DNA from 3 places in the Nocardioides sp. GCM10028917 genome. Region 2 is predicted to be linked to each of the others. Evidence: predicted binding sites of a transcription regulator. Region 2 holds the regulator's gene; each other region holds the start of a gene.
The links. The regulator LexA, encoded in region 2, represses DNA repair genes until DNA is damaged. The targets are predictions, from matches to a motif close to TCGAACANNTGTTCGA.
Positions count from the first base shown of each region.

Region 1 (10,053 bases), on a different contig from region 2:
CGTCACCGTCGTGCCGGACAGCGCCGTGGTGCGGCTCGCGGCCGTGGCGCGGGGGAGCGGCGTCGCGGAGGCCCATGCAGCGATGGCAGCCGCCGCCGCCACCGTCGTCGAGGTCGCGCACCGCCACACCGAGGAGACCCGGGTCGCCTCGTCCGGCATCTCCGTGTGGCCCGCCCGCGACCACGAGGGGCGCGAGGCCGGTTACGAGGCGCGCCACTCCTACGCCATCGCCTGCCCGAACCTGGCGGCCGCCGGTGCGCTCGTGGCCGACCTGGCGGGTGAGGTCGGTGACTCGCTCGCGATCGACGGCGTGGCGCTGGAGGTCACCGAGGACCACAGAGCCGGTGACAAGGCCCGCGAGGCCGCCTTCCACGACGCGCGCGAGCGCGCCGCCCAGCTGGCCCGGCTCGCCGGTGCGGGACTCGGTGCCGTGCAGACGATCGTCGAGGGCGATGCCCACCGCGGCCCCTCGCCGATGCCGAAGATCGCGCTGGCCCGCGCGTCAGCCGACGGCCTCGAGCCGGGCGAGGCGTCGGTCAGCACGACCGTCACGGTGGTGTGGGAGCTCGCCTACTGACGTGGGGCCCGGCCGACCATCTCGGCGACCAGTGCGGCGCTGAGGCCGGCGAACGGCAGGCCGGACCCGGTGGTGGCGTGCGCCCCGACGGCCAGCACGCCCGCGATCGGCGTCCGCGGGCCCAGACGCGAGCGGGCTGTGCGCGGACCCTGCCACTGGACGCCGTGGGGCGAGCCGCCCCATGCCTCGACGAGGTCGCGCGGGGTGCGGTCCACGCGGGCGACGACCTGTCGGCGGACGTCGAGGCCGTGGCGCGCCAGCGCCGTGAGGACGTCCTCGGCGACGAGGCCTCGTGCCAGCACCGTCCACGCCGCAGCACCGTCCGGCGCCCGGCCACCCGGGCGCACCACCAGAAGCGGGTCGCCGTGGAGCACCACCTCGTGGGGCAGGTCGGGCAGCTCGCCCTCGAGCCCCACGTGGCACACGACCGGCGGGAAGGCGGGCATCGAGCGCCGGACGTACGACGCGAGAGCGGGCAGCCGTCGCGGGTCGATCGCGACGACCACGTGGTCGGCGTCGACCTCGCTGCCCGCGGCGCGGACCGCCGCGACCCGACCGTCGCGCACGACGAGGTCCATCGCCTGCGTACCGGTCAGCACGGTGACGCCGCGCAGCGCGAGGCGGTCGGCCATCGCCACGCCGAGGGCGGCGAGCCCGCCGGGGACGGTCCACGAGCCGAACCGCTGCTCGAGGTAGACGTCGACGCCGGCGAGCACCGGCGCCCGCCGCAGGTCGTGACCGTCCATGACGAGCCGGTGCCCCGCGACCAGGCGCAGCCGCTCGTCGCCGAGCGACCGACGCAGCCGCTTGTGCAGCGACTCGCGCCGGTCGAGCAGCGCCACGAGCTCGCGTGGCGCGACGTCGGGGTCGAAGGGCCGCTCGTACCACTCCTTGCGCAGCAGCTCCCACGGCTCGCCGTACGACGCCACGTGGTCGACCCACTGCCGACCCAGGCCCGCACCGAGGGACTCGAAGGCCGCGTGCTGGGCGGCTCGCGAGCCGCCGGGCAGGCGCACCGACGAACCGTCGGCGAAGCGGTGCTCGCGGACCAGGTCGAGCGGCTGGAGGTCGACCTCCCGCTCGAGCGGGCGGCCCGACTTGCGGAACAGGTCGCGCACGACCGCTGGCAGGAGCGTCGTGGTCGGTCCGGCGTCCCAGGCGAAGTCGTCGTGCTCGACCGTGGTCAGTGCCCCGCCGAGGTGCTCGGCGCGCTCGAGGAGGGTGACCTCGTGGCCCAGCCTGGCCAGCCGGGCAGCGGCTGCCATGCCGCTGAAGCCGCCTCCCACCACCGCCACACGAGCCACGAGGGAACCCTAGGCGTCCCCTAGGTCGTCCGGTCGACGGGCTCCTTGTTCTTCCAGCGCCGCCACCCGCGGCGCACCAGCCGGCTGAGGACCAGCAGCAGGCCCAGGCCGGCCAGGAGCAGGACGCCGGCGATCGCGGCAGCCGCTTGCGGGTGCTCGAGCGAGAACCACACCACGCCGAGCACCGTGGCGTCCTCGGTCAGGCTGGCACCGACGTTGGTCACCGGCTCGGGGGAGGAGTTGATGGCCAGCCGGCCGCCCGCCTTCGCCAGGTGGCTCAGCAGTGCGGTGCCGCCGCCCACCACGCCGAGGACGGCCTGGTCCAGCGACGTGGCGTCGCCGGCGAGCAGCACGCCGATGACCGCGCCGACGGTCGGCCGGATCGCGGTGGAGATCGCGTCCCACGTCGAGTCGATGTAGGGGATCTTGTCGGCGACGAACTCCATCGCGAACATGAAGCCGGCCGCGGCCAGCACGTCCCACCGGCCCAGGACGTCGGGGATGTCGGAGTAGGAGCCGACCCGGTCGGCGATGCCCAGCACCAGCACGACGAGGTAGGCGTTGATGCCGCTCGCCCACCCGCTGGAGAAGGTGAGGGCCAGTGCGTCCATCAGCGGGCCCCCATCAGTCCACCTCGACCTCGACCGCGCCGGTCATCGCCACCAGCTCGTCGTACGACGTCGAGAACACCGCGGCCGGGTGGCCGGCCGCCGCCCACACCACGTCGTGCCGACGCAGCCACGGGTCGATCCAGGTGCGGATCGGCGCCGGGTGGTCGATGGGGGAGACGCCCCCGATCACCTGGCCGGTGTGCCGGCGCACGAAGTCGGGGTCGGCACGCCGGAGCCGGGTCACGCCGATGCGTTCGGCGACCAGCGCCGTGTCGACGCGGTGGGCACCGGAGGTGAGGACCAGGACGGGCTCGCCGTCACCGTCGAAGAGCAGGCTGTTGGCGATGGCGCCGACCTCACAGCCGAGCGCCGCCGCGGCGAGTGCGGCAGTGTGGGCGCTCTCGGGCAGGATGACCACGTCACCGGTGCCTCCGCGCCGGGTGAGGTCGCCTCGAAATGAGGTGATCGATGCGTGCTCGGTCGACATGATGCGAGCCTAGCGACGAACGACGACCAGCCTCAGGGGGACTTCACCATGGCGCGCGACCTGCCGGGATCCGTGGTCAACAGCTTGCGAGTGCTCGGACTGATCGTGGCGACGTCCGGCGTGATCACGCTGCTGATCTGGTTGAGGCGCGACGACGTCATCCTCGGCTGGGCGAAGGGCAACCCGTCGGCGCAGGAGCTGCTCGCCCAGGGTGGCATCGAGATGTTGCGGGAGAGCCCCATCGTGCCGGGCTTCGTCGCGCTCTCGGTCGTCGCGTTCGTCGGCTTCGCTGCGCTGGTGCTCGTGCTCGGCTCCTTCTTCGTGGGCGGCTACGGCTGGACCCGTCCGGTGCTCACCGCCACCGCGGGCGTCGGTGTCCTGGTCGGCGTGGTCTGCCTCGACAGCAACCTCCCCGTCGTCTTCGTCGTGCTGTCGGCCCTGGTGATCGTCGAGGGCCTGGTGCTCTCGTTCTTCCTCTGGCAGCGCGAGACGACCGCGTACCTGCGTCGGGTCTGACGACCTTCCGCGCCCGTCCGCCGCTCACCTCCGTTCGTATCCGGACTTCGTCCCCAGAAGTCGCGCCGGCCCTTGACGGGTTGTCGGTGGGGGGGAGTACCGTTGTGGTTGTTCGAACAGGTGTTCGATGCGACCCGGGTGGCGGTGACCTCGACCCCCACCGCCCCCCGGGTCGGCCCGGGGTCGACGGATGCGAGGAGGCGCGATGAGGCAGTACGACGACCCCGTCGAGGTGCGACGAGGCGAGGCTGAGGACCCCGACCAGTTCCTGTGGCGAGGCAGGTTGTGGAAGGTGCGCGCGGTCGTCGCGCACTGGGTGGAGACCGGTCCCTGGTGGCAGGGGGCGACCGACGGCGAGCAGTCGAGGACCCCGACCGATCTCGTCGCCGAGCGAGAGCTGTGGCGGGTGGAGGCCGGCCGCGGGATCCAGGGCGGACGGCAGCAGGCCGGCGACCAGCAGTCCTACGGTGTCTTCGACCTCTCCTTCGACTGGTCCGACGGGCGCTGGCAGCTCGTCGGGTGCCTGGACTGAGGGCCGGCGCCATGACCTCCACGACCAGCCCCGGTCCCTCCGCCGGACCGCACCTGCTCCCGGCCACCGCGCACTCCTACCTCGAGCGTTCCGCGACGTCGCTCCGCGACTCCATCACGGCGCGCGACGTGCCGACTCGGTACGCCTGCGCCCACGTCGCGGCGCTCTGTGCCGCGGCAGCCCTGCTCGCGGCCCGGGCCCGCCCGGCTCCCCGGGGCCGCCGACAGAAGAACGCGTGGGTCCTGCTCGCCGAGGTGGCGCCCGAGCTGACGGAGTGGGCGAGCTTCTTCGCCGCCGGTGCCGGCAAGCGGGCGGCCGCCGAGGCCGGGTCGACCCGGGCCGTGACCGAGCGGGAGGCCGACGACCTGGTGCGCGACGCCGACCGGTTCCTCGCCGTGGTCGAGCAGGCGCTCGGCCTGGTCCCGCACGCCAGCGTCGCCTGAGGGCGGGGCGAGGTGTCGTCAGACCCGTTCGTCCACCTCCACGTCGCCTCCGGGTTCTCCCTGCGATACGGCGCGTCCCACCCCCACGTGCTCGTCCAGCGGGCTGCCGAGCACGGGATGGACACCCTTGCGCTCACCGATCGTGACGGGACCTACGGCGCCGTCAAGTTCGTCGGCGCCGCCCGCCGGGCCGGCATCCGGCCGGTGCTCGGGGTCGACCTCGCGGTCGCGCCGACCACCGACGCGGCGACCGGAGGGGCGGCGGTCAGGGGCGGCGGTGGGCGCCCGCCCCGACGTCCGGCACCGGCGCGCGGTGGCGTGTCCCGTGATCCGTCCCAGCTGCCGGGGGGCAGCGCCCGCGTCACGTTCCTGGCCATGGGAAGGGCTGGCTGGGCGGCGCTGTGCCGGATGGTGTCCTCGGTGCACCTGTCCGGCGAGCGCGGGCGACCCGTCGCGACGCTCGACCTGCTGGCCCCCCACCTTGCCGGCGGTGACGTGCTCGTGCTGCTCGGGCCGTCCTCGGAGGTGGGCGCGGTCGCCACCCGGCGCCGCGACGACCTCGGCCCGGCGGTGCTCGCGCCATGGCTGGAGGTGGTGCCGCGTGCCAATCTCGTCGTCGGACTGGTGTCCCACCGGCTCGGCGGCCGCGCGGGTGCCTGGGGGCCGGGTACGTCTGCCCACGCCGCGCGGATGGCCGGCCTCGCCCGCCGCGCCGGCCTCACGACGGTGCTGACCAACGCGGTGCGCTACGCCGACCGGCTCGACGCGCCGACGGTCGACGTGCTCGACGCGGCCCGGCGGCTGGTGCCGCTGGGCTCGGCCGGGCTGCGTGACGTCGGTCCCGACGGCACGCGCGGCAACGCCGAGGGATTCCTCAAGACCGGGAAGCAGATGCAGGAGGTGGCCGACGAGATCTGCCGCCTCGCCGGGCTGGGCGACAGCGCGCGGGAGGCGAGGCGGTTGCTCGCCCGTACGCGCGCGGCCGCGGACCGGTGCGCGCTCGACCCGCGCACCGACCTCGGCATCGGCGAGGTGCACTTCCCGGAGCTCGAGCTCCCCGAGGCGGGTCCGCACCGCACGGCCGACGCCCTGCTGCGCGCCCGCTGCGAGGCGGCGATCGGCTGGCGCTACGGCACCGGCCCGAGGATGCGCGTCTGGAAGCGGCTCGACGACGAGCTCGAGACCATCCGGTCCCTGGGCTACGCGTCCTACTTCCTGACCGTCGCCGACGTCACCGACCTGATCGGCGAGATGGGCGTACGTCGTGCCGCGCGCGGGTCGGGCGCCGGCAGCCTGGTCAACTACCTGCTCGGCATCTCCGGGGTCGACCCGATCCGCCACGGCCTGCTGATGGAGCGGTTCCTCTCGCCCCTGCGTGCCTCGCTGCCCGACATCGACGTCGACGTGGAGTCCGCGCGGCGCGAGGAGGTCTACCGCGCCATCCTCGACCGCTTCGGCGGCGAGCGGTGCGTCACCGTCTCGATGATGGACACCTACCGGGTCCGCCACGCCGTCCGCGACGTCGGCGCCGCCCTCGGCATGCCTCCGGGAGAGGTGGACGCGATCGCGAAGGCGTTCCCCCACGTCCGGGCCCGCGACGCCCGCTCGGCGCTCCGCGACCTGCCCGAGCTGAGGGCCAGCGGGCTCGGCGACGGCGCGCTGGACCGCTTCTTCGGCCTGGTCGAGCGGCTCGACGGGCTGCCGCGCCACATCGCGATGCATCCCTGCGGGGTGCTGCTCTCCGACGTGACGTTGCTCGACCGCACACCCGTCGAGGCGTCCCACGCCGGCTTCCCGATGAGCCAGTTCGACAAGGACGATGTCGAGGAGCTCGGCCTGCTCAAGCTCGACGTGCTCGGCATCCGGATGCAGTCGGCGATGGCGCACGCGGTCGCCGAGGTGCGCCGTGTCGACGGGGTTCACGTCGACCTCGACGACGAGGCTCAGGTGCCGTTCGACGACGCCACGACCTACGACCTCATCAGCAGCGCGAAGACGCTCGGCGTGTTCCAGATCGAGTCACCGGGACAGCGTGAGCTCGTCGGGAAGTCCGGCATCGAGACCTTCGACGACATCATCACCGACATCTCGCTCTTCCGCCCCGGCCCGGTCAAGAGCGACATGATCACGCCCTACCTCGAGGCGAAGCACGGGTGGCGAGACGTCCACTACCTCCACGACGACCTGCGCCCGATCCTCGAGGGCACCCGCGGCGTGGTGGTCTTCCACGAGCAGGTGATCGAGATCATCGCGACGTTCGGCGGTGTCTCCTACGCCGAGGCCGACGAGAAGCGCCGAGCGCTCGGGACCACCGACGGGATGGCCGCGACGAGGACGTGGTTCCTCCCGCGGGCGCTGGGACAGGGCTACGACCTGGCGCTGGTCGAGCGCATCTGGACGGTCCTCGAGGCGTTCGCGTCGTTCGGCTTCTGCAAGGCCCACGCCGCCGCGTTCGCCCTGCCGACCTACCAGTCGGCGTGGCTGAAGGCCCACTGGCCGGCCCACTTCCTCGCCGGGGTGCTGACCCACGACCCGGGCATGTACCCCAAGCGGCTGATCCTCGACGACGCCCGCCAGGTCGGGGTCGGCGTGCGGGGGCTCGACGTCAACGCCAGCGCATCGACGTACGTCGTGGAGCGGGCCGACACCGGGGACGGGCCGCGGAGCCACGCGATCCGGCTCTCGCTCGCCGACGTCAAGGGCATCAGCGCAGCCGAGGTGGCCCGCATCGTCGAGGCACGCGGGGGCGGCCGCTACGCGTCGCTGTCCGACTTCTTCCACCGGGCCCGGGTCTCCCGGCCGACCCTCGAGCGCCTGGTGCTGGCCGGCGGGTTCGACGGTGTCTACGGCATCGCGACGGGCGAGCAGGCCCTCGGCCGGCGTGGTCGGACCACGCGGCGCGACCTGCTGCTGCAGGTCGCCGAGCTCGACCTCCACGCGCGTCTGGTCGACCGGGCCTCGCGAGCGCGGGGTCGCGGCCTGACCAGGCGGAGCGTGCCGTCGACGGCGACCGCTGCCGCGACCGACGCCGCTGCCCGCAACAGCACCGACCCCACGGTGCGGGACGGTTCGCGGTCGACCGAGCGGCACGCGCTGGCCGAGGCGGGCGTCTGGGCACGCGCCTCCGCGCAGTCGCAGGCGCCGCGGCCGGTGGTCCGGGCCGAGTCGGTCCAGCTCACGCTGGAGCTGGGTGACGAGCCGGGCCGGCCGGGGGAGCGGGCGACCGGGTTGCCGGAGATGACGACGCTCGAGCGGATGCGCGCCGAGCTGGAGATCCTGGGCCTCGACGTCAGCCAGCACGCGGTCACGCCCTACGCCTCGCTCCTCGATGCGCTCGGGGTGACGCGCAGCCGCGACCTGCTGCGCCGGCGCAGCAGGTCCGAGCTGGTGGTGGCCGGGGTCAAGGTCGCGACCCAGACGCCGCCGATCAGGTCGGGGCGGCGGGTGGTGTTCCTGACCCTCGACGACGGGACCGGACCGGTCGACGCGACCTTCTTCGAGGACGCCCAGGGGCCCTACGCCGCGACCGTGTTCTCGTCCTGGTTGCTGCTCGTGCGCGGCGAGCTGCGGCGCACCGGCCGCCGAGGCGTGTCGCTGCGAGCGACCGGCGCGTGGGACCTGCCCGCGCTGGACGCGCTGTGGCAACGCGCCCGCACCACCGACGAGGCGCTCGAGCAGGTGCGCGCCGAGCTGGCCCGACGGCCCGAGCCACTGGCGGAGGGCGCGGGTGAGCCGACCGTGAGGCGGGCCCTCGTCCACTCCAGCGGCTTCCGGCTCTCGCCCTACGCCGACGTCGCGCCGGCCGGTGACCCCGCCCGCGACGTCGGGCGCAAGGTCGGTGCGGCCGCCGGCGACGATGCCCGGGTCGGCGACCGACCTCCGTCCCGGACCCTGTGGCACCGCAGTCCCGGGAGCCCCGGATGACCGACGTCACCGCTCCCACGTGCTGCGCGTGCGGCCCGTCCGGCCGCGAGGGGACCCCGCACGGCGAGCCACTAGGGTTGCGCCCATGGCCCAGCCGACCGCGAGCTCCTCTGCCAGCGAGCGCCGCCAGTCCGTCCGCACCGGCGTGGCCTGGGAGGGCGTACGCCGCCTCCTCGAGGCCGGCGACGCGACCGACGGACGGCAGGCCCGCATCGTCGACGTCGGGGGCGGCACCGGCGGGTTCGCCGTCCCGCTCGCCGAGCTGGGCCACACCGTCCAGGTCATCGACCCCAGCCCCGACGCCCTCGCCTCCCTCGACCGGCGCGCCCGCGAGGCCGGCGTCGCCGACCGGGTCACGGGCCAGCAGGGCGACCTGTCCGACCTGTCCGACCTCGCCGAGGAGGCAGACCTGGTCCTCTGCCACGGCGTCCTCGAGATGGTGGACGACCCCGCGGCCTCCCTCGCCTCCATCGCCGACGTGCTGCGCCCCGGCGGCCACCTCAGCCTGCTCGTCGCCCAACGGCACGCCGCCGTGGTGGCACGCGCCATGGCCGGCCACTTCCAGGCGGCCCGCGAGCTCCTCGACGACGCGCCCGACGGCTCGGCCGGTCCGGGTCACGCCTCGGGCGGCCCGGTGGGGCGAGGCGGGCGCCGCTTCACCCACGACGAGGTCGTCGACCTCCTGGCCGGCGCCGGACTGCACCCCGAGTGGATCCACGCCGTCCGCGTCTTCGCCGACCTGGTGCCGGGCAGCCTCCTCGACCTCGAGCCCGGGGCGACGGCGGCGTTGGTCGAGCTCGAGAGGGCCGTGGCCACCCGCCCCGAGTACCTCCCGCTCGCTGCCCAGCTCCACGTCGTCGCGCGCCGCTGACCACCACCCCGACGGGGGCCGGCGATGACCGAGACCCCGCTGCTCCACGTCGACATGGACGCGTTCTACGCCTCCGTCGCGCTCCGTGAGCGCCCCGACCTGGTCGACCAGCCGGTGGTGGTGGGCGGCAGCGGCCGAGGTGTCGTGCTGGCCGCCAACTACGTCGCGCGCCGCTACGGCATCCGGTCGGCGCTGCCGATGACCCGGGCCCGCCGCCTCTGCCCCCACGTCGTGGTCCTCCCGCCCGACTACTCCACCTTCACCAGCGTCTCCGCGTCGGTGATGGAGACGTTTCGCGACGTCACCCCGGTGGTGGAGGCGATGTCGCTCGACGAGGCGTTCCTCGACGTCAGGGGCGCGACCCGACGCCTCGGCACTCCCGCCGAGATCGCCGAGCACCTCCGGGCGACGATCCACGACGAGCAGGGCATCACCTGCTCCGTCGGGGTGGCGGCGTCGGTGTCGGTGGCCAAGGTCGCGAGCCGGCGCGCCAAGCCCGACGGTGTGGTGGTGGTCCCTCCGGGGGAGGTCACGTCGTTCCTGCACCCCCTGGACGTCGGCGAGCTCTACGGCGTGGGGGAGAAGACGCAGGCACTCCTGCACCGCTTCGGCCTGCTCACGGTCGGCGACGTCGCCCACACGCCGCTCGAGACCCTCCAGCGCGCGGTCGGCGACCACCTCGGTCGCCAGCTCCACCACCTGGCCTGGGGCACCGACCGCAGCGACCTCACCCCGACGGCAGGCCCGCACGAGCCCGAGCGGTCCATGGGCGCCGACGAGACCTTCGC
Region 1 is NZ_JBHTFL010000006.1:97,086-107,138, reverse strand. Features, by position in the region: gene ACFQW6_RS08150 (SIMPL domain-containing protein) at 1-577, shown strand, start outside; gene ACFQW6_RS08145 (phytoene desaturase family protein) at 571-1,881, opposite strand; gene ACFQW6_RS08140 (DUF4126 domain-containing protein) at 1,902-2,492, opposite strand; gene ACFQW6_RS08135 (YbaK/EbsC family protein) at 2,506-2,979, opposite strand; gene ACFQW6_RS08130 (hypothetical protein) at 3,028-3,495, shown strand; gene ACFQW6_RS08125 (DUF6504 family protein) at 3,701-4,027, shown strand; gene ACFQW6_RS08120 (SAV_6107 family HEPN domain-containing protein) at 4,039-4,470, shown strand; gene ACFQW6_RS08115 (DNA polymerase III subunit alpha) at 4,483-8,394, shown strand; gene ACFQW6_RS08110 (methyltransferase domain-containing protein) at 8,480-9,265, shown strand; gene dinB (DNA polymerase IV) at 9,290-10,053, shown strand, end outside.
Region 1: the regulator LexA is predicted to act here: its motif matches at 3,608-3,623, upstream of ACFQW6_RS08125 (DUF6504 family protein).

Region 2 (10,053 bases):
TGCCGATGATCCCCGACTACGACACGGTCGTCATCGACGAGGCCCACGAGCTGACGGCGCGCGTCACCCAGGCCGCGACCGACGAGCTCGGGGTGTCCGACATCGAGCGGGCCGCCCGCCGCGCCATGCGCTGGGCCGACGGTGACGGCGACCCTGCCGGCGACCTCGAGGACGCCGCCCAGCAGCTGGCCGAGGCGATCGAGGCCACGCCGCCCGGCCGCATCGACCAGGTGTCCACCCAGCTCTCCGACGCCCTCGTGCTCGTACGCGACGCGGCGCGCGCGTGCCTGTCGGCGTTCCCGCGCGAGTCCGGCGGCGAGGGCGAGGCCGATGCCGGCCGCACCCAGGCCAAGGGCATGGTGCAGGAGGTCTTCGTCAACGCCGAGCGGATGGCCGCCGGCTCCCAGGCCGACGTGCTGTGGCTGGGCGAGGCCCGCGACCGTTTCCCGGCCCGGCTCCACGTCGCGCCCCTGCAGGTGTGGGGCCCGATGCGCGACAAGCTGCTCACCGACAAGACCGTCGTCTTCACCAGCGCGACGCTGATGCTCGGCGGCGAGTTCGGCGCGGTCGCCACCTCGCTCGGCCTCAAGCCCACCGAACGGGTCGGCCACCAGGTCGCCACCACCGACGCCGACGACGCGCTGCCGTGGAAGGGCATCGACGTCGGCTCGCCCTTCGACTACGGCCAGCAGTCGATCCTCTACGTCGCCCGCCACCTGCCGCAGCCCGGCCGGGACGGCCTCGGCCCTGCGCAGCTCGACGAGATCTGCGAGCTCGTCGACGCCCTCGAGGGCCGCACGCTCGGACTGTTCTCGTCCCGACGCGCCGCGGAGACGGCGGCCGAGGCGGTGCGGGCGCGCCTGCCGCACCTGACGACGCTCGCCCAGGGCGACGCGCAGCTGCCCGAGCTCGCCAAGCAGTTCGTCGAGGACCCCCACACGTGCCTCTTCGGCACGCTCTCGCTGTGGCAGGGCCTCGACGTCCCGGGCGACACCTGCCAGCTGGTGCTCATCGACCGCATCCCGTTCCCGCGGCCCGATGACCCGTTGATGTCAGCGCGCCAGAAGGCCGCCGACCAGGCGGGCGGCAACGGCTTCATGCAGGTCGCCGCCACCCACGCCGCACTCCTGCTCGCCCAGGGCGCGGGCCGCCTCATCCGCACGACCTCCGACCGCGGCATCGTCGCCGTGCTCGACCCGCGCCTCGAGACCGCGCGCTACGGCCGCTTCCTCAAGGCGTCGCTGCCGCCGATGTGGTCGACCACCGACCCGGCGCTCGTCCGGCAGGCGCTCAAGCGGCTCGGCCAGTCGTAGCCTGCCGATTCAGGTCGGAGGCTCGTAGCCGAAGACCTGGTAGTCGCGTCGGTACATCGTGGCCACCAGCTCGCTCAGCTCGTCCGACACCTGCCGGTCACGGCCACCGGGGGCGGTCTGGTTCTTCGGCGCCGACGGCACGGCCGGTGCGCCGATGCGCTCGCACACCTCGGCGAAGTCCCGGTCGAACGTCTCCAGCCGACCTACGAAGTCGACCCTGTTGAGGTCGATCATCCGGCTCTGAAGGGTGAGGTGCTGGTCGGTGCCCGGCACGGCGGACAGGTCCTGCGCGGCGGTCCAGCGGGCGAACTCCTCGACCACCTGCATCCGCTCGTGGGTGGCCGGGTCGAAGTCGTAGTAGTTGTTGTCGACGACCTTGTCGTGCCACGCGGAGACGAACCGGTCCAGCGGGTCGCGCACGAACGCGAAGGCGAAGTAGTCGGCGAAGCTGGCCAGCGGGTAGCGCACGCGCATCGCGTGGTCGACGTCCACGCTCACGCCGTGCGTCTCGCAGTGGTGCCGGATCGTGCGCGTCGCGACCTTGGCCACGCGGTACCAGACGAACCGGTGGCTGTGGCTGATCGTGAGGTTGTACGCCAGCGGGCTGAGCCACGCGGACGCCTCGCCCGCCGCGGCCAAGCGGTCGACCTCGGCCTGCGCCTCCGGGATCAGTCGGCGCCGGTTGCCCGGACGGGTGCGGAAGAGCTCCGGTGGCGGAGAGTCGGGGCCGGCGGCAGACATCGGCGCGAGGCTACACGGAGCCTCCCCCGCCGCTCACCCGAACGGGATGCGCCCCCGCAGCGACTCCGGGTCGGGGACGGGGGTGTCGGCGGTCTCCTTGATGAGCGCGCGGGCCTTGTCGACGCTGTCCCAGACGTTCCACAGCAGCACGCCGCGGACCTGTCCCGACCTCAGGTAGTAGACGACGCCGGTGCCGACCTCGCCGTCCTTCCAGTCCTCGACCATGTCGAGCCGGCTGCTCGTCTCGCCGACGGCCTCGTAGCCGTAGTCGAGGATGTCGGACCAGAAGAACGGCGTGTAGTCGTAGGCGTCGTCGGCGCCGGCCATCACCTTGCCGGCGTGCTCGCCGGACTTCTCGGCGTGGTCGACGTGCTCGACGCGACGGCGACCGAGGAGGGCGTCGGGGTACGACGCGACGTCGCCCGCGGCGTACACGTCCGCGTCGCTCGTGCGCAGGTGCTCGTCCAACACGACGCCGTTGTCGACCTCGAGGCCGGCGGCCTCCGCGAGGCCGGTGCGCGGGAGCACGCCGACACCGATGACGGCTGCGTCGGCGGTGATGGAGGTGCCGTCGCCGAGGCGGATCCGTACGCCGCCGTCCTCCTCCTGGCCACCCTCCACCGAACCGTGCACGACGGTCACGCCGCGGTCGGCGAAGGCCTTGGTGAGGGTGGCGGCGAGGGCGCGGGGGAACATCTGCTCCTGGACGTCCTCGAGGTCGAGCACGAGGGTGACCTGCACGCCGTTCTGCACGAGGGACGAGGTGATCTCCGAGCCGATGTAGCCACCACCGATGACCGCGACGTGGCTGCCCTCGGTCGCGACGGCGCGCAGGAGCTGGTAGTCGGCCGCGGTGCGGTAGTAGATCACCCGCGGGCCGGGGTCGACGTCGAGCACGCGGGGCTCGGCGCCCGTGGCGAGCAGCAGCTTGCCGTAGCCGACGCTGCTGCCGTCGGCGAGGCGTACGACGTGCGCGCCGGGGTCGATCTCGGTCACCGTGGTGTCGGTGACCAGGTTGACGGCGTCGTCCTCGTCGAGGTCGCCGGCGAGCGAGGACCCCTCGAGGGTCTCGTCGTCCTTGAGCCAGAGGTCCTTGGTCAGGACGGGCCGGTAGACCGGCTTGTCGGGCTCGGAGCCGAGGACCGCGATCCGCCCGGACTCGTCCTGCGAACGGATGCCCTTCACGGCGCTCGCCGCGGCGACCCCCGCACCGACGATGACGTAGTCATAGGACTGCTCGACGTTGCTCATGCCGCCATCGTGCACCCTCGCTGGTCACCGCGCCCCCGCTGGTCGAGGAGGGACGGAGTCCCGTCACGAGACCCCGGTCGATCAGAGGCTGCGGAGCACCGCCGTCACGACGCCGAGGATCGTGGCGTTGTCGCCCGGGATCGGGTCGTAGGCGTCGTTGTGGGGCAGCAGCCACACGTGGCCGTCCTTGCGCTGGAACGTCTTGACGGTCGCCTCGCCCTCGATCATCGCCGCGACGATCTGGCCGTTGGTGGCGGTCTGCTCCTGGCGGATGACGACGTAGTCGCCGTTGCAGATCGCCGCGTCGACCATCGAGTCACCGGAGACCTCGAGGAGGAAGAGGGTGCCCTCGCCGACGAGCTGCTTGGGCAGCGGGAACACGTCGGTGACCTGCTCCTCGGCGAGGATCGGGCCACCGGCGGCGATGCGGCCGACGACCGGGACGTTGGTGGCGACGGGGTTGGCGTCGCCGATGCCGGTCTCGTCGTACGACGTCTCCTCGGCGCTCGACATGCTGCGCCGCGCCGCCATCACCTCCGGCAGGAAGACCTCGAGGGCGCGGGGTCGGTTGGGGTCACGCTTGAGGAAGCCCTTGCCCTCGAGCACCCGGAGCTGGTGGGCGACGCTGGACGACGAGGTGAGGCCGACGGCCTGGCCGATCTCACGCATCGAGGGCGGGTAGCCCTTGGTCTCGATCGAGTCCTTGATCGTGGCGAGCACCCGCTGCTGGCGCGGGGTCAGGCCGGTGGCGTCCGGGGGGCCGTCGGGCATCTCGATGACGTTCTTGTCGTCCTGCTTGGCCATGCGTCCTCCACTAGCGTCGACCCCTCCGTCCGCGGCTGGACAGGGAGGATCTGGTGCGCCCACCGTAGACCTCGGGATGCCGCAGGATCAAACACCTGTTCGAAGCCGCGTGTCGCTAGTGTCCCGGCATGTCGACCAGCCCGCTGACCGGTCCGCCTTCCTCCTGCGTCGTGACCGGTGGGGCTCGCGGGATCGGACGCGGGATCGCGGAGCTGATGGTGGCCCACGGGCACCGAGTCGTCATCGGCGACCTCGACGGCTCGGCGGCCGCCGCAACGGCGGCGGAGATCGGCGCGGTCGCCGGCCTCGCCCAGGACGTACGCGATCCCGACGCGCACCGCCTCGTGGCTGAGGAGGCCGCGCGGCACGGGGCGCTGACGGCGTGGTTCAACAACGCCGGCGTGGGTGACGACGGCTCCCTGGTCGACCTGTCGGAGGAGCAGGTGCGCCGGCTGGTGGAGGTGAACCTGCTGGGTACGACGTGGGGCACGCGCGCCGCGCTCGCTGCGTTCGGCCCCGCCGGCGGGGACGTCGTCAACATCGCCTCGCTCGCCGGCCTGGGGCCGGTGCCGGGCTACAGCATGTACGCCGCGACGAAGGCCGCCGTCGTCTCCCTCTCCGCCTCCGTCAACGCCGAGGCGCCGCGCGGGGTGCGGGTGCACGCCCTGTGCCCCGACGGGGTCGACACCGCGATGCTCGCGGCCCAGGACCCGTCCGGCTTGGGCTCGCAGCTGGTGCACTCCGGCGGCCCGATCCTCGAGGTCGCCGACGTGGCGGCCGCGGCAGTCGCGCTCGTGGGATCGCGCCGCGTCGTGCGGGCTGTGCCGGGCTGGCGCGGGGGAGTCGTCCGCGGCTCGGCGCTCGCGCCGGGGCTGATGCAGCACGCGGCCGGGCTCTTCGCAGCCCAGGGGCGACGCGCGATGGGTCGCCGCTGAACGTGTTCGAACACGCCGAACATTTGTTCGACGAGGTCCTTGAGTTGTTCGAACACGTGCTCTAACGTCGTACACATGTTCGATCGAACATCTGATCGACACCCGGTGGCGGAAGCCGCTGTCGGTGGGTCCGACTAGACATTCGCTCGACAGAACACGACCGGCTGATCTTCCCCAGGAGGCCACAAATGAGCACCCTCAGCCTTGCCCCAGCTTTCACCGCCACCCCGCGTGCCCGCTCGACGGTCCGTCTGACCCGTCGCGGCCGCCTGGCGGTCTTCCTGACGTCGCTGTTCCTCGTCCTCGGCGTGGCGTTCATGCTCGCCGGGGGCGCGGTCGGCACCGGCGAGGCCGGCCAGCCCGCCCCGACCGAGATCGTCCAGGTCGCGCCCGGCGACACCCTGTGGGGGATCGCCAGCGACATCGCCACCGACGGCGACGTCCGCTCGATGATGAGCGAGATCGAGCGGCTCAACGCCCTCGAGTCCGCCGGCCTCGCGGCCGGTCAGAAGCTCCGCGTTCCAGTCTCCGACTGACGCGAGAGGCCTCCATCAGCCGCTTCGACCCCGGCTGGTGGACCAAGGGAAGGCGAGGGGCGGGCCCAGTGGCCCGCCCCTCGGCGCATTTCGGCTCGCTCGTTGATCGAGGAGGTCGCGCAGCGACCGTCACGAGATCCAGTCCCCGCGCGGGTTCTCCACAGGTTTTGCCGTCGGTCTGGTTCCACGGTCGCCCAGATGGGTAGTTTCAGCGTGCTGACGTTGTTCTCGGGAAGGCACTTCATGCACGTACGCCGCGCCCTCGCGCTGACCCTCGCGGTCCCCGTCCTCCTGGCAGGGTGCTCCGACGACCCCGAGCCGGAGCCGAAGATCCCGGAGACCACCAGTTCCTCGCCGACCCCCACTCCGATCGAGTCCGAGACGCCGGAGGCGGAGAGTCCGGAGGACTTCATCCGGCGCTGGCAGGCGGCGGCATTGACGGCCCAGAACGACGGAGACACAGACAAGTACCGAGCGTTCGGTCCGAAGTGCAAGCCGTGCTCGGAGTTCGCCGACCAAGTCGACCAGATCTACGGCGACGGCGGGTCGGTCCGTCTCGGAGGTCTGCGAGTAGTCAGCGTCGAGTCTGACGGGGGCGCGGACCAGTACCAGCTCACGCGCGTGCTGGGTCGGACGCAGGTTCTCGATGCACAAGGTCAGGAACAGCAGTCCTTTGCCGGAGGCCGGGAGGTCCTCACTGTGTTCCTGGAGGAGGTTGGCGAGGAGTTGCGCATCAAGAACTTCTTGCGGACAGCGGCATGAGATCAGCCCTGGCTGGCTGCTTGTTGCTGGCCTGGATGGTGCTCGTCCCGGTTCCGGCCGGTGCTGCTGACGGACCGTGCGCGGTAGCGGGAGGCTTGGACTCAGTGAACGCTGAGTGCCAATGGACCTACTCGGACTATTCCGGAAGCTCTAGTTCGGGCGACGGCCACACGTGGGTGGTCTCCATTCAGTGCGACAACGGCGGCATCTGCACGCAGTACGTCGAATGCGTGGAGGGCGGCCAGGAGGGATACGTCCACGACGTCTACATGGACGGGACGGACGTGGGTGACGTCTGCGTGCCGCAGAACGCCGTACAGCAGGTCGACCTGGCCAAGCTGATCATCCGACAGTTCAAACGAATCGCCTGGCCGTCGTCCAAGCTGGTCGTACAACCGCGCGGCGGGCGGACGCTCGTGAACTTCGAGACGAACTTCTACACACCCGACCACCGGTCGATCGACCAGTCCGTCACTGTCGCCGGCCAGTCCGTGGTGATCCGAGCCGTCCCCGTCTCGTACACCTACTACTTCGGGGACGACGACAGCACCACGACCACCAGCCCCGGCAGCCCGCACCCCGACCTCGAGATCACCCACGCCTATGCGCGGACGGGCGACGTCGTCGTACGGGTCGACACGACGTACGCCGGTGAGTACCGCATCGGGCAGGGAGAGTGGACGTCGATCCCCGACACCCTGACGGTCGAGGGCGCGGGGCAGGACCTCGAGATCGTCGAGGCACTCCCGCAGCTGGTGCTCGAGTAGGCCGGCCGACAACGCGGAGCGCCAGGGTCACCAGGTGACTCGGAGACTCCGCGATCAGCGTGCCGCGCGCTTCCCACCGACCGGGCGCGGGGGAGCGTCGTCCGAGGGCGGGGGTTGGGTGATCCCCAACGCCCGCATCAGCCGCGCAACCAGCAGCAGCCCGACGAAGAGGCAGGCGATCGCACCGAGGCAGGCCAGCGCCATGAAGCTCCAGGCCGACCCGTCGGAGCCGCTGCGCGCCGCCGTACCGAAGTCGATGGCGGCATAGACCAGGTATCCCCAGGCGACCACGCAGAGGGTGATCGCGATGCCCAGACCGAGGGCGGCCTTGTTGAGGGTCCGCGGCGCCGGAGCCGCTCTCCGCGACCCTGCTCGCTTACCCGCCGTGGACACGGAAGTCATTGTGGCGGAAGCGGCCTGATCGGGCACGGGATCCGATGAGTTGTGGGCCCCGACACGCCGTCGACCCGCGTCCTCAACATGGGTGACAAGGGCACTGACCTGCGGTTTTACCGTGGGCTCGAAATTGGTCCGACGAGGTTCGGCATTCGCTTGCCATGCGTTGTGGTCGGGGCGTACGGTTACCACTACATCTAGTAGTTACACCGCTGTAGTTATCCACATCTGGTGCACAGGCCAGAGGGCGAAGCACACAGCTCAAGGCTAGTTGTCCACAGGAACATCCCCAGCCGACACCCCGTTATGTGGGTGTACGAAGCGCGCCCGACCGCAGAACGAGAGGAGGACCGCCATGCACTGTCCCAACTGCAAGAACGAGGACACCAAGGTCCTCGACTCCCGGGTCGCCGACGACGGCGGTTCGATCCGTCGGCGTCGTACGTGCGCCGCCTGCGACCGCCGCTTCACCACGGTCGAGAAGATGCAGCTGACGGTGCTCAAGCGCTCCGGCGCCACCGAGCCGTTCAACCGCGACAAGGCGATCGCCGGCGTCCGGAAGGCCTGCAAGGGCCGCCCGGTCACCGACGCTCAGCTCGCGTGCCTCGGCCAGGACGTCGAGGACGCGCTGCGGCTCAGCGGCCAGGCCGAGTTCGACGCCAACGAGGTCGGTCTCGCGATCCTGGCCCCACTCCGCGCGCTCGACGAGGTGGCCTACCTCCGCTTCGCGAGCGTCTACCGCGCGTTCGAGTCGGTCGACGACTTCGACGCCGAGATCAAGATGCTGCGGCTCGAGCGAGCCGCAGACGATCAGCCCGTCCAGACGGGCTGACCCACATTCGGCCCGGCAGGTGGTGGGGAAGCCGCCTGCCGGGCTCACCAAGCAACCGCGAGAAGACTCGCGATGTTCACACCACACCACCACAGGAGATGGCATGACCGAGACGGTGAGCACCCGCGCCAAGGCGAGGGGCAAGGGCCTGAAGCTGGAGCGCGTCTTCAGCACCGAGGGCACCCACCCCTACGACGCCATCACGTGGGAGCGTCGCGACGTCGTCCAGCAGAACTGGAAGACCGGCGAGACCGTCTTCGAGCAGCGCGGCGTGGAGTTCCCCGACTTCTGGTCGGTCAACGCCTCCACCATCGTCACCACCAAGTACTTCCGCGGCGCGGTCGGCACCGACGTACGCGAGTGGAGCCTCAAGCAGCTCATTGACCGGGTCGTGAAGACGTACACCAAGGCCGGCATCGACAACGGCTACTTCGCCGGTGACGCCGACGCCGAGATCTTCGAGCACGAGCTGACCTGGCTGCTGGTCAACCAGTACTTCTCCTTCAACTCCCCGGTGTGGTTCAACGTCGGCACCCCGTCGCCGCAGCAGGTCTCGGCCTGCTTCATCCTCTCGGTCGACGACTCGATGGACTCGATCCTCAACTGGTACAAGGAGGAGGGCTTCATCTTCAAGGGCGGCTCCGGTGCCGGCCTCAACCTCTCCCGCATCCGCTCCTCCAAGGAGCTCCTCTCCTCCGGCGGTACGGCCTCGGGTCCCGTCTCCTTCATGCGCGGCGCCGACGCGTCCGCGGGCACCATCAAGTCGGGCGGCGCCACGCGTCGTGCGGCCAAGATGGTCGTCCTCGACGTCGACCACCCCGACATCGAGGAGTTCGTGATGACGAAGGCGCGCGAGGAGGACAAGATCCGCGCGCTGCGCGACGCCGGCTTCGACATGGACCTCGGCGGCGCCGACATCACCTCCGTGCAGTACCAGAACGCCAACAACTCCGTCCGCGTCAGCGACGAGTTCATGCGTGCGGTCGAGGACGGCGCCGAGTTCGGCCTGCGCTCGCGCGGCACCGGCGAGGTTATCGAGACCGTCGACGCCCGCGACCTGTTCCGCAAGATCAGCACGGCCGCGTGGGAGTGCGCCGACCCGGGTCTGCAGTACGACGACACGATCAACGACTGGCACACCAACCCCGAGACCGGCCGCATCACCGCGTCCAACCCGTGCTCGGAGTACATGTCGCTCGACAACTCCTCGTGCAACCTGGCGTCGCTCAACCTGCTGAAGTTCCTCAAGGACGACGACACCTTCGACGCCGCGCTCTTCGCGAAGGCCGTCGAGTTCATCATCACCGCGATGGACATCTCGATCTGCTTCGCCGACTTCCCGACCGAGGCGATCGGCCAGACCACCGTCGACTACCGCCAGCTCGGCATCGGCTACGCCAACCTCGGCGCGCTGCTCATGGCGATGGGCCTGGGCTACGACTCCGAGGGTGGCCGCTCGATGGCTGCCGCGATCACGTCGCTCATGACCGGTACGTCCTACAAGCGCAGCGCTGAGCTCGCCGGGATCGTCGGCCCGTACGCCGGCTACGCCCGCAACGCCGACGCCCACAAGCGCGTGATGCGCAAGCACCAGGCGGCCAACGACGTCGTCCGCGTGCTGCACACCGAGGACGGCCGGGTGCACAAGCTGGCCACCAAGGCGTGGGCCGACGTGATCAAGACGGGTGAGAAGAACGGCTTCCGCAACGCGCAGGC
Region 2 is NZ_JBHTFL010000007.1:29,500-39,552, reverse strand. Features, by position in the region: gene ACFQW6_RS09560 (ATP-dependent DNA helicase) at 1-1,313, shown strand, start outside; gene ACFQW6_RS09555 (sulfotransferase family 2 domain-containing protein) at 1,323-2,054, opposite strand; gene ACFQW6_RS09550 (NAD(P)/FAD-dependent oxidoreductase) at 2,088-3,305, opposite strand; gene lexA (transcriptional repressor LexA) at 3,387-4,109, opposite strand; gene ACFQW6_RS09540 (SDR family oxidoreductase) at 4,238-5,044, shown strand; gene ACFQW6_RS09535 (LysM peptidoglycan-binding domain-containing protein) at 5,233-5,580, shown strand; gene ACFQW6_RS09530 (hypothetical protein) at 5,779-6,342, shown strand; gene ACFQW6_RS09525 (hypothetical protein) at 6,519-7,109, shown strand; gene ACFQW6_RS09520 (hypothetical protein) at 7,164-7,502, opposite strand; gene nrdR (transcriptional regulator NrdR) at 7,861-8,337, shown strand; gene ACFQW6_RS09510 (vitamin B12-dependent ribonucleotide reductase) at 8,441-10,053, shown strand, end outside.

Region 3 (10,053 bases), on a different contig from region 2:
TCGTCACGACCGGCGGCGGCCAGCGCGGTGATGATCGCGGAGAACGCGTGGTGGTCGGCGAGGACGGGGGTGATGTCCTTGAACGTCACGCCCTCCTGCGGCCAGTCGGCGACGTCGACGGTCAGGCGCTTCAGCGCCTCCTGGGCCGTACGACGGTCAGGCATCGTCGCGCGCGTCGGGACCGGGCTGCTCCAGCGGCTCGTCGACCTTGGCGATCGCGGCACGGGCGATGTCGATCTGGGTGCCGGGTGCGATCTCGAGACGGGCACGGTCGTCGACGAGGGAGACCACGGTGCCGTAGATGCCCGACGACATCATCACGCGCTGGCCGACCTCGATGCTCTGCTGGAGGCGGACGACCTCCTTCTGCCGGCGCTGCTGGGGGCGGACCACCATGAACCAGAAGAGGGCCAGGATGGCCACCAGGGGCAGGAGTGCAGCAAGGTCGTTCACGGTCGGGGCTCTCCTCGAGGGGTCGGGTGCGGGAGCGCGTGGAGTCTACGCGGGTGACCGACCGGCCTCACACGTCGTCGAAGAGGGTCGAGTCGACGGTCGGGACCGGTGGCGGCGTCAGGCCGAGGTGGTGCCACGCCGCGGGCGTCGCCACCCGCCCGCGGGGCGTACGGGCGAGCATCCCCATCCGGACCAGGAACGGCTCGGCGACCTCCTCGACCGTCTCGCGCTCCTCCCCGACCGCGACAGCCAGGGTGGAGACGCCCACCGGTCCCCCGCCGAACCGTCGGCACAGCACGTCGAGCACCGCGCGGTCCAGGCGGTCGAGGCCGGACTCGTCGACCTCGAACAGGTCGAGCGCGGCCTGGGCCACCGGCAGGGTCAGCACGCCGTCGGCGCGCACCTGGGCGTAGTCGCGGACCCGGCGCAGCAGGCGGTTGGCGATGCGGGGGGTGCCGCGCGAGCGGGACGCGATCTCGCTGGAGCCCTCCGAGGTGAGGTGCACGCCGAGCAGCCCGGCGGAGCGGTGGACGATCTGGTCGAGCTCGTGGGGCTCGTAGAACTCGAGGTGGGCGGTGAAGCCGAACCGGTCGCGCAGCGGACCGGGAAGGAGCCCGGCCCGGGTGGTGGCGCCGACGAGGGTGAACGGCGGGATCTCCAGCGGGATGGCGGTCGCTCCCGGCCCCTTGCCGATGACGACGTCGACCCGGAAGTCCTCCATCGCCATGTAGAGCATCTCCTCGGCCGGCCGCGACATCCGGTGGATCTCGTCGACGAAGAGGACGTCGCCGTCGTTGAGGCCCGACAGGATCGCGGCGAGGTCACCGGCGTGGGTGATCGCCGGGCCGCTCGTGAGCCGCAGCGGCGTGCTCATCTCGGCGGCGATGATCATCGCGAGCGTGGTCTTGCCGAGCCCGGGCGGTCCGGAGAGGAGCACGTGGTCGGGCGCCCGGCCCCGGCGGCGCGCCGCCTCGAGGACCAGCCCCAGCTGGTCACGTACGCGCGCCTGCCCGACGACCTCGTCGAGCGTCTTGGGCCGCAGCGCCGCCTCGACCGCGCGGTCGTCGCCGTCGGCCTCGGCGTCGGTCAGCCGCTGCAGGTGGCCCAGCTCTGCGTCGGTCAGCTCGACGTCGTCGGTGTCCTCGTCGGTGTCGTCCCAGTTCATCGCCGTCCCGCTCCCCTCACGCCTTGCTCAGCGCGCGGAGGGCGGCGCGCAGCAGGGCGCCGACGTCGGGGGCGTCGCCGGCCTCGGGAGCGACGGCCTCGACCGCCTTCTCCGACTCCTTGGCCGACCAGCCCAGCCCGACGAGGCCCTGCTGCACCTGGTCGCGCCAGGCGTCGGTGGCGGGCACGGCTGCAGCGGCCGGGTGGTGCACGCCGACCGGCGGACCGATGCGGTCCTTGAGCTCGAGGATGATGCGCTGGGCGCCCTTCTGCCCGATCCCCGGGACGCGGGTCAGCGCCTTGACGTCCTCGGTCGTGATGGCACGGCGTACGTCGTCGGGGCTCATGACCGCGACGATCGCCTGGGCGACCTTGGGGCCGACCCCGGACGCGGTCTGGACGATCTCGAAGACCTGCTTCTCGTCCTCGTCGAGGAAGCCGAAGATCGTCAGGCTGTCCTCGCGCACGACCATGCTGGTGGGCAGCGTCGCGGGCCGGCCGACGCGGAGCGTGGCGAGGGTGCCGGGCGTGCACATCAGCTCGAGGCCGACCCCGCCGACCTCGAGGACGGCGCTGGACAGGGTGACGGCGGCGACCTCGCCGCGGACGAAGGCGATCATCGGGTCCTCATCGGGGTCTGCTTCTGGTGCGCCCGGGCCTGTGCCGCGGCCTGTGCCGCGGCGGCCTCGAGGCGGGTGTGCGCCGAGCCGCGCCAGACGTGGGTGATGGCCAGCGCGAGCGCGTCGGCGGCGTCAGCGGGCTTGGGGAGCTCGGACAGCCGCAGGATGCGGACGACCATCGCCCCCACCTGCGCCTTGTCGGCGCGCCCGTTGCCGGAGACCGCAGCCTTCACCTCGCTCGGGGTGTGCATGGCGATCGGCAGGCCGCGACGCGCCGCGACGACGAGCGCGATGCCGCTGGCCTGGGCGGTGCCCATGATGGTGCTGGAGTCGGAGCGGGCGAAGACGCGCTCCACCGCGACCGCGTCGGGCCGGTGCTCCTCGATCCAGGCGTCGAGGCCCTTCTCGATCGTGACCAGCCGCTCCGCGATCGGGAGCGTCGAGCTCGTGCGCACCACGCCGACGTCCACCATCGTCAGCGGCCGGCCGACGCTGCCGTCGACCACCCCGACGCCACACCGGGTCAGGCCGGGGTCGATGCCGAGCACGCGCACGCGCACACCCCTTCCGCCGTCGGTCTCGTCCGAACATGTGTTCGTGCGACCACGCTAACCCGCGCCGGCGGCGCGACGTCGTACGACACGCGGCGCAGGCGCCTCAGGCGTCGGCGGTCTCGAGCTCGGCCATCACGTCGGCGGGGATGTCGACGTTGGTGAAGACGTCCTGGACGTCGTCGAGGTCCTCGAGGGCGTCGACGAGGTGGAGCACCTTGCCGGCGCCGGCCGCGTCGACCGGGATCTCCATGCTGGGCACGAACTCGACGTCGGCGGAGTCGTAGTCGATGCCGGCGTCCTGCAGGGCGGTGCGGACCGCCACGACGTCGGTGGCCTCGCTCTGCACCTGGAACGCCTCGTGGAGGTCGTTGACCTCCTCGGCGCCCGCGTCGAGGGTCGCCTCGAGGACGTCGTCCTCGGTGACCTCACGGACCGTGCCGTCGTGGTCCTGCGACTTCGGCACGACCACGATGCCCTTGCGGGTGAACAGGCGCGAGACCGAGCCGGGGTCGGCCATGGTGCCGCCGTTGCGGGTGACCGCCGTGCGGACCTCCATCGCGGCGCGGTTGGTGTTGTCGGTGAGGCACTCGACGAGGATCGCGACGCCCTGCGGGCCGTAGACCTCGTAGGAGATCGCCTTGTAGTCGACGCCGCCCGACTCGGCACCCGAGCCCCGCTTGAGCGCGGAGTCGATGTTCTTGTTGGGGACCGAGCTCTTCTTCGCCTTCTGGATGGCGTCGTAGAGCGTCGGGTTGCCGGCCGGGTCGCCGCCGCCCTGCTTCGCCGCGACCTCGATGTTCTTGATCAGCTTGGCGAAGAGCTTGCCGCGCTTGGCGTCGATCGCGGCCTTCTTGTGCTTGGTCGTTGCCCACTTGGAGTGGCCTGACATGAGTCCCTCTATCCGTCGCTTCGTCTGTACGTCGTCAGGCCGAGCGCACCAGGTCCACGAACATGCCGTGGACCCGGCCGTCGCTGCCGACCTCGGGATGGAACGAGGTCGCCATCAGGGGGCCTTGACGGACCGCGACGATCCTACCCGCGGCGGGACCGTCCTCCACCCGGGCCAGCACCTCGACGTCGTCGTCGACGGCCTCGACCCACGGCGCGCGGATGAAGACCGCTCGCACCGGGTCGGCCAGCCCGTCGACGTGCAGGTCCTCCTCGAAGGAGTCGACCTGGCGGCCGAAGGCGTTCCGACGCACCGTGATGTGCAGGCCGCCGACGGTCTCCTGCCCGGCCGCGCCGTCCTCGATGTGGTCGGCGAGCAGGATCATCCCCGCGCACGTCCCGAAGGCGGGCAGCCCACCGCGTACGGCGTCGCGCAGCGGGTCGAGCAGGTCGAAGATCCTGGCCAGCTTGACCATCGTGGTGGACTCGCCGCCCGGGAGGACGAGGCCGTCGCAGGCGGCGAGCTCGGCGGGACGGCGTACGGAGATCGGGTCCGCGCCCAGCGACCGCAGGACGTCGAGGTGCTCGCGCACGTCGCCCTGCAGCGCGAGCACGCCGATGGTCGGATTCACGAACGCCGATCCTAGGCCGCCTTGTCGCCGTAGGCTCACGCCCCATGAGTCTCCCCCGTCCGGCCCTGCTGGGCGCCGCCCTGCTTGCCCTGTCGCTCGCCGCCGGCAGCGGCTCCGCGAGCACCGCCGGCGCTCTCGCCGGGTCGGCCGGGCCGGTCGGAGGGTCCGTCGACGCGGCCGCTGGTCGCCCGGCGCCGCGCGCCGGTGAGGTCGAGGGCTGGCCCGTCGCGACGCCCGCCCGGCTGGGCCTGCGCACGAGGGCCGTCCGGCGCGGCGCGGCCGAGGCCCGCCGGCTCGACTCCACCTGCTTCGCGGTCCTGCGCAAGGGCAGGCTGGTCGGTGAGTGGAACTGGCAGCTGCCCCGCGAGGAACCCCGCGAGGTCTTCTCGATCACGAAGTCGGTCACGAGCACGCTGGTCGGCATCGCCGTCCGCGACGGCGACCTGCGCCTCGACGATCCGGTCTCGACCTACGTGCCGCAGTGGCGCGGCATTGCCTCGGAGTCGGTGACGGTGCGCAACCTGCTCTCCAACGACAGCGGCCGCTTCTGGTCGCTCCAGTCCGACTACGCCGACCTGCTCGCGGCCCGGAGCCGCACCGACTACGCCGTCTCGCTCCCGCAGCAGTACGCCCCCGGCAGTGCGTGGGCCTACAACAACGCCGCGATCCAGGTCCTCGAGCCGGTGCTGGAGGAGGCGACCGGGATGCCGGTGGCGAGGTTCGCCCGGGAGCGCCTGTTCGAGCCGCTCGGCATGACCCGGTCGTCGTTCATCACCGACCCCGCGGACGACGCGGCGGTGTTCTACGGCCTCCGCACCACGTGCCTCGACATCGCCCGGCTCGGTCGGCTCTACCTCGACCGCGGGAAGGTCGGCGGCACGCGCATCCTCGACGCTGCCTACGTCAGACGCGCGGTCGGGCGGTCCTCGACGGTCCACAACGCGGCCTACGGCTACCTGTGGTGGCTCAACCGTCCCGGGGCCCTGCGCGGCGCGACCGACCCGGTTGACGCCCAGGGCCAGCCGCTGCGCCCGGTGACCGGACAGCTCGCGCCGTCGGCCCCCGTCGACGTCTTCGCCGCGCTCGGCTTCGGCGGGCAGGTGCTGCTCGTCGACCCGTCGACTCGCACGATGGTGGTCCGGCTCGGGCTGCCCGCCCAGTCGGGCGAGGAGGCGTACGGCTTCAGCCGTGCCGCGCGCGTGCTGACCCGCGCCCTTCGCTGACGCGTGACGCCGCGCCGCACGGTGCGGCACACTCGGTGGATGGTCGGGGCGTGGGAGCACCTGCCGGCGGCGCGGGTCCCGGCGCGGCTCGCCCCGCACGTGCTCGCGATGTACGGCTACTCCGCTGAGGGCCTCGTCCCCGGCGTCCACCGGGGACTGCCGTCCGCCGGGCTGACCCTGGTGCTGAGCCTGGAGCGTCCTCTGCGCACCGCACCCACAGCCGAGGCGTGGGACGCCGGCGTGCGCGACGCGCAGTGGGTAAGCCTGGGCGGGCTGCACACCCGCGCGGCGATGGTGGAGCAGCCCGGTCGGTGGACCGGGGTGCAGCTGACCCTCCACCCGGTCGGCGTACGGCGGCTGCTCGGCGTCCCGGCCTCCGACCTCCCGGTCGGCAGCTGGGACGCGCGCGACCTCGTCGGCGGCGACGAGGTCGACCGGGTGGTCGAGGAGCTGCACGCGGCCCTCGACTGGCCCGGGAGGTACGCCGCGGTGAGCAGGTTCCTGGTGCGCCTGGCCGACCGCACGGACCGCGCCGCCTCCCGCGGGGGGCCGTCGCCCGAGATCGAGGAGGCGTGGCGCCTGCTCACCGGCCCGAGCCCCCGTGCGGTCGGCGAGGTCGCGGACGCCGTGGGCTACAGCCGCCGGAGGCTGAACCAGCTGCTCACGGCCGAGACGGGCCACGGACCCAAGACCGTGCAGCGGCTGGCCCGCTTCGACACCGCGCGCCGCGAGGTGGTCGCCGCGGCGTCCGCGGGCGCGTCGCTGGCGCAGGTGGCCGCCCGCACGGGCTACTTCGACCAGTCGCACCTGGTGCGCGACTTCCGCGAGTTCGCCGGGCTCGCGCCGTCGGCATGGCTCGCCGCGGAGTTCCCAAATGTCCAAGGCGCGCCGGCGGGCGTCGCGGCAGCATCGGGCCCATGAGCGATCCCCACCGCACCACCGTCTGGCCCGCGCTGCAGGCGCACGACCCCGACCTCGTGATCCGCACGCTCGTCGCGCTCGGCTTCGAGGAGACGGCCGCCTACCGCGACGAGGCGGGCGTCGTCCAGCACGCCCAGCTCGACTGGCCCGAGGGCGGCGGGGTGATGCTCGGGTGTCACAAGCCCGACGGCCCGTTCACCCAGCAGCCCGGTACCACGGCGGCGTACGTCGTCGCCTCCGACGTCGACGAGGTGCACCGGCGCGCGGTCGACGCGGGCCTCGACCCGTCGCCGGTCGTCGAGCAGGACTACGGCAGCCGGGAGGTCCGCGTCACCGACCCGGAGGGCAACCAGTGGTCCTTCGGGACGTACGCCGGCGAGCCGCGGCGGGGCTGAGGCCGCCGCGGCGACGCGTCACCAGCCGCGCTCGGCCAGCCGGTGCGGCTGCGGGATCTCGTCGACGTTGATGCCGACCATGGCCTCGCCGAGGCCGCGCGAGACCTTGGCGACCACGTCGGGGTCGTCGTGGAAGGTGGTGGCCTTGACGATCGCCTCGGCGCGCTGGGCCGGGTTGCCGGACTTGAAGATGCCCGACCCGACGAAGACGCCCTCGGCGCCGAGCTGCATCATCATCGCGGCGTCGGCCGGGGTGGCGATGCCGCCAGCGGTGAAGAGGACGACCGGCAGCTTGCCCGCGGCCGCGACCTCCTTGACCAGCTCGTAGGGGGCCTGCAGCTCCTTGGCCGCGACGTAGAGCTCGTCCTCGGACATGCTGTGCAGCCGACGCAGCTCACCGCCGATGGTGCGCATGTGCATCACCGCGTTGGAGACGTCGCCGGTGCCGGCCTCGCCCTTGGAGCGGATCATCGCCGCGCCCTCGGTGATGCGGCGCAGCGCCTCGCCCAGGTTGGTCGCACCGCACACGAACGGGACCGTGAAGGCCCACTTGTCGATGTGGTTGGTGTAGTCGGCCGGGGTGAGGACCTCGGACTCGTCGATGTAGTCGACGCCGAGCGACTGGAGCACCTGCGCCTCGGCGAAGTGACCGATGCGGGCCTTGGCCATCACCGGGATCGAGACGGCCTCGATGATGGAGTCGATCATGTCGGGGTCGCTCATCCGGGACACGCCGCCCTGGGCACGGATGTCGGCCGGCACGCGCTCGAGCGCCATCACGGCGACGGCGCCGGCGTCCTCGGCGATCTTCGCCTGGTCGGCAGTGACGACGTCCATGATCACGCCGCCCTTGAGCATCTCGGCCATGCCGCGCTTGACGCGACTGGTGCCGTGCTCGATGGGGGTCTCGACAGACGTCTGGGGGGTGTGCTCAGCCATGTCTGGATCGTAGTGCGGGCTCATCCCAAAGGATGCATCGGGCCGCCAGCGGTCGCGCGCTCGGTCAGGCTTGCGAGGCCGCCCGCGCGAGCGCCTGTCGGCGGACGACCCAGATGCGCTGCGCGACCGTGACGGTGGCCGCGACCGCGAGTGCCCAGAGGGCGACCTCGAGGAGGATCCACAGGTCGAGGAGGTCGGCGAAGAAGGCCGGCACGAGCATCCCGACCAGGCGGTCGGGACGCTCGGCGATGCCGACCTTGGCGTCGTAGCCGAGGTGGTCGGCCTTGGCGCGGGCGTACGACGTCACGGCACCCATGACGAGGATGACGAGGCACAGGGAGAGGTAGAGGGGGCTCTCACGCTCCCAGGCGAAGAAGAGGACCAGCCCGCCGAACAGCGCGCCGTCGGCGACCCGGTCGAGCGTCGAGTCGAGGAAGGCGCCGAAGTCGTCCTTGCGCCCGACCTTGCGGGCCATCGCGCCGTCGATCAGGTCGCTGAAGACGAAGGCAGTGATGAACAGGACGCCCTCCCAGACCATGCCGAGGGGGAAGAAGAACAGTGCGCCGAAGCTCACCCCGAGGGTGCCGACCAGCGTCACCACGTCGGGGCTGATGCCCAGACGGATGAACAGGTTGATGAAGGGCGCGAGCATCACGCCCTGCCAGAACTGCTTGAACCGATCGAGCACGGCCGCAGGCTACCGGTCGAGCAGCGCCGCCTGGACGTCCGCGACCGCTGCGGGCGCCCCGGAGATCGTCCAGTCCACGCCCGCAGCGGGTACGACGACCGACTCGCCGCCCGCGCCGCGGATGATCGCGGCGCCCGGCAGCCGGTCCCAGTCGGCGACGGAGTGCTGGAAGAGCACGTCCCACTGACCCGACGCGATCGCCATCGTGTCCATCGTCCCGGAGCCGAACATCCGCAGCGTGCCGACCTGGCCGAGTGCGCGCGCGAAGGCCTCGCCGACCTCGCTGCCGTAGAACGGCGGGTGCAGGTAGGTCGCGGCGCAGCGGGCCTCGCTCGGGGTGTCCGGGAGCGGCGCGAGCGGCGTGCCGTCGCAGGTGCTCGGCAGGTCGGGCCCGCCCACCCAGGTGCGCAGGCTGGCGGCGTGGTGGACCGCGCCGAGCAGCACGTCGTCCTCGTCGTGCAGGGCGATCGCCGTGCACCACCAGTCGCTGCCGCGGGAGAAGTTGTAGGTGCCGTCCACGGGATCGATCACCCACGTCCGCCCCGAGGTGCCGGGCCTCGACGCGCCCTCCTCCCCCACGATCGCGTCGTCCGGCCGCTCGGCGGTGAGCTGCTGCACGATGAGCCGCTCGGCTGCGGTGTCGGCCTGCGTGACGATGTCGGAGCCGCTGGTCTTGCGCTCGACGTCCAGGCCCTCCTGCCGGATGCGGGCGGCCAGCAGGGCCGCCTCCCGGACCAGGTCGGCGGCGAGTGCTGCGTCGCGCTCGAGTCGCCCGTCGTCGTCCACGGGTGCCACGGTAGCCGGGGCGTACTGTGGCAGGACGGAGCCACCCAGGCTTCCTACCGAGGAGCCTCGATGAGCGACAAGTCGCCGCGACAGGGCATGTCCAAGAAGTCCGGGAAGTCCATCAAGGAGAAGCGCGCCGAGAAGCACGCGAAGGCGGCCGGGAAGGGCGACAAGGACGAGCCCTTCATGCCGAAGAAGAAGTGAGCCCCCTCAGCCTCGGCGTCATCGGCACGTCCGCCAAGGAGAACGAGCACCGCCTCCCGCTGCACCCCGACCACCTGTCGCGCCTGGACCCCGGGATCGCGGCACGGACGACCCTCGAGCACGGGTACGCCGACCACTTCGGCATCACCGACGACGAGCTGGCCCCGCACGTGGCCGGTTTCGCGTCCCGTGACGAGATCCTGCAGGACTCCGACGTCGTCGTGCTGCCCAAGCCGCAGCACGAGGACGTCGCGGCCATGCGCGCCGGTCAGGTCCTCTGGGGGTGGCCGCACTGCGTGCAGGACCGCGCGATGACGCAGCTCGCGATCGACCGTGAGCTCACGCTGATCGCCTTCGAGGCGATGAACCACTGGACGGCGGACGGGCACGTCGGCCTCCACGTCTTCCACAAGAACAACGAGCTCGCCGGCTACTGCTCGGTGCTCCAGGCCATGGAGCTCGTCGGGATCACCGGCGACTACGGCCGCCGGCTGAGCGCGGTCGTCATCGGGTTCGGTGCCACGGCCCGGGGCGCGGTCACCGCCCTGAAGGCGCACGGCGTCCACGAGGTCGTGGTGCTCACCAC
Region 3 is NZ_JBHTFL010000002.1:4,615-14,667, reverse strand. Features, by position in the region: gene ACFQW6_RS03035 (adenine phosphoribosyltransferase) at 1-164, opposite strand, end outside; gene yajC (preprotein translocase subunit YajC) at 157-453, opposite strand; gene ruvB (Holliday junction branch migration DNA helicase RuvB) at 521-1,618, opposite strand; gene ruvA (Holliday junction branch migration protein RuvA) at 1,635-2,237, opposite strand; gene ruvC (crossover junction endodeoxyribonuclease RuvC) at 2,234-2,791, opposite strand; gene ACFQW6_RS03010 (YebC/PmpR family DNA-binding transcriptional regulator) at 2,895-3,680, opposite strand; gene pdxT (pyridoxal 5'-phosphate synthase glutaminase subunit PdxT) at 3,715-4,311, opposite strand; gene ACFQW6_RS03000 (serine hydrolase domain-containing protein) at 4,356-5,534, shown strand; gene ACFQW6_RS02995 (helix-turn-helix domain-containing protein) at 5,574-6,455, shown strand; gene ACFQW6_RS02990 (VOC family protein) at 6,452-6,850, shown strand; gene pdxS (pyridoxal 5'-phosphate synthase lyase subunit PdxS) at 6,869-7,789, opposite strand; gene pgsA (phosphatidylinositol phosphate synthase) at 7,854-8,477, opposite strand; gene ACFQW6_RS02975 (inositol monophosphatase family protein) at 8,487-9,263, opposite strand; gene ACFQW6_RS02970 (hypothetical protein) at 9,333-9,467, shown strand; gene ACFQW6_RS02965 (N(5)-(carboxyethyl)ornithine synthase) at 9,464-10,053, shown strand, end outside.
Region 3: the regulator LexA is predicted to act here: its motif matches at 2,821-2,836, upstream of ruvC (crossover junction endodeoxyribonuclease RuvC).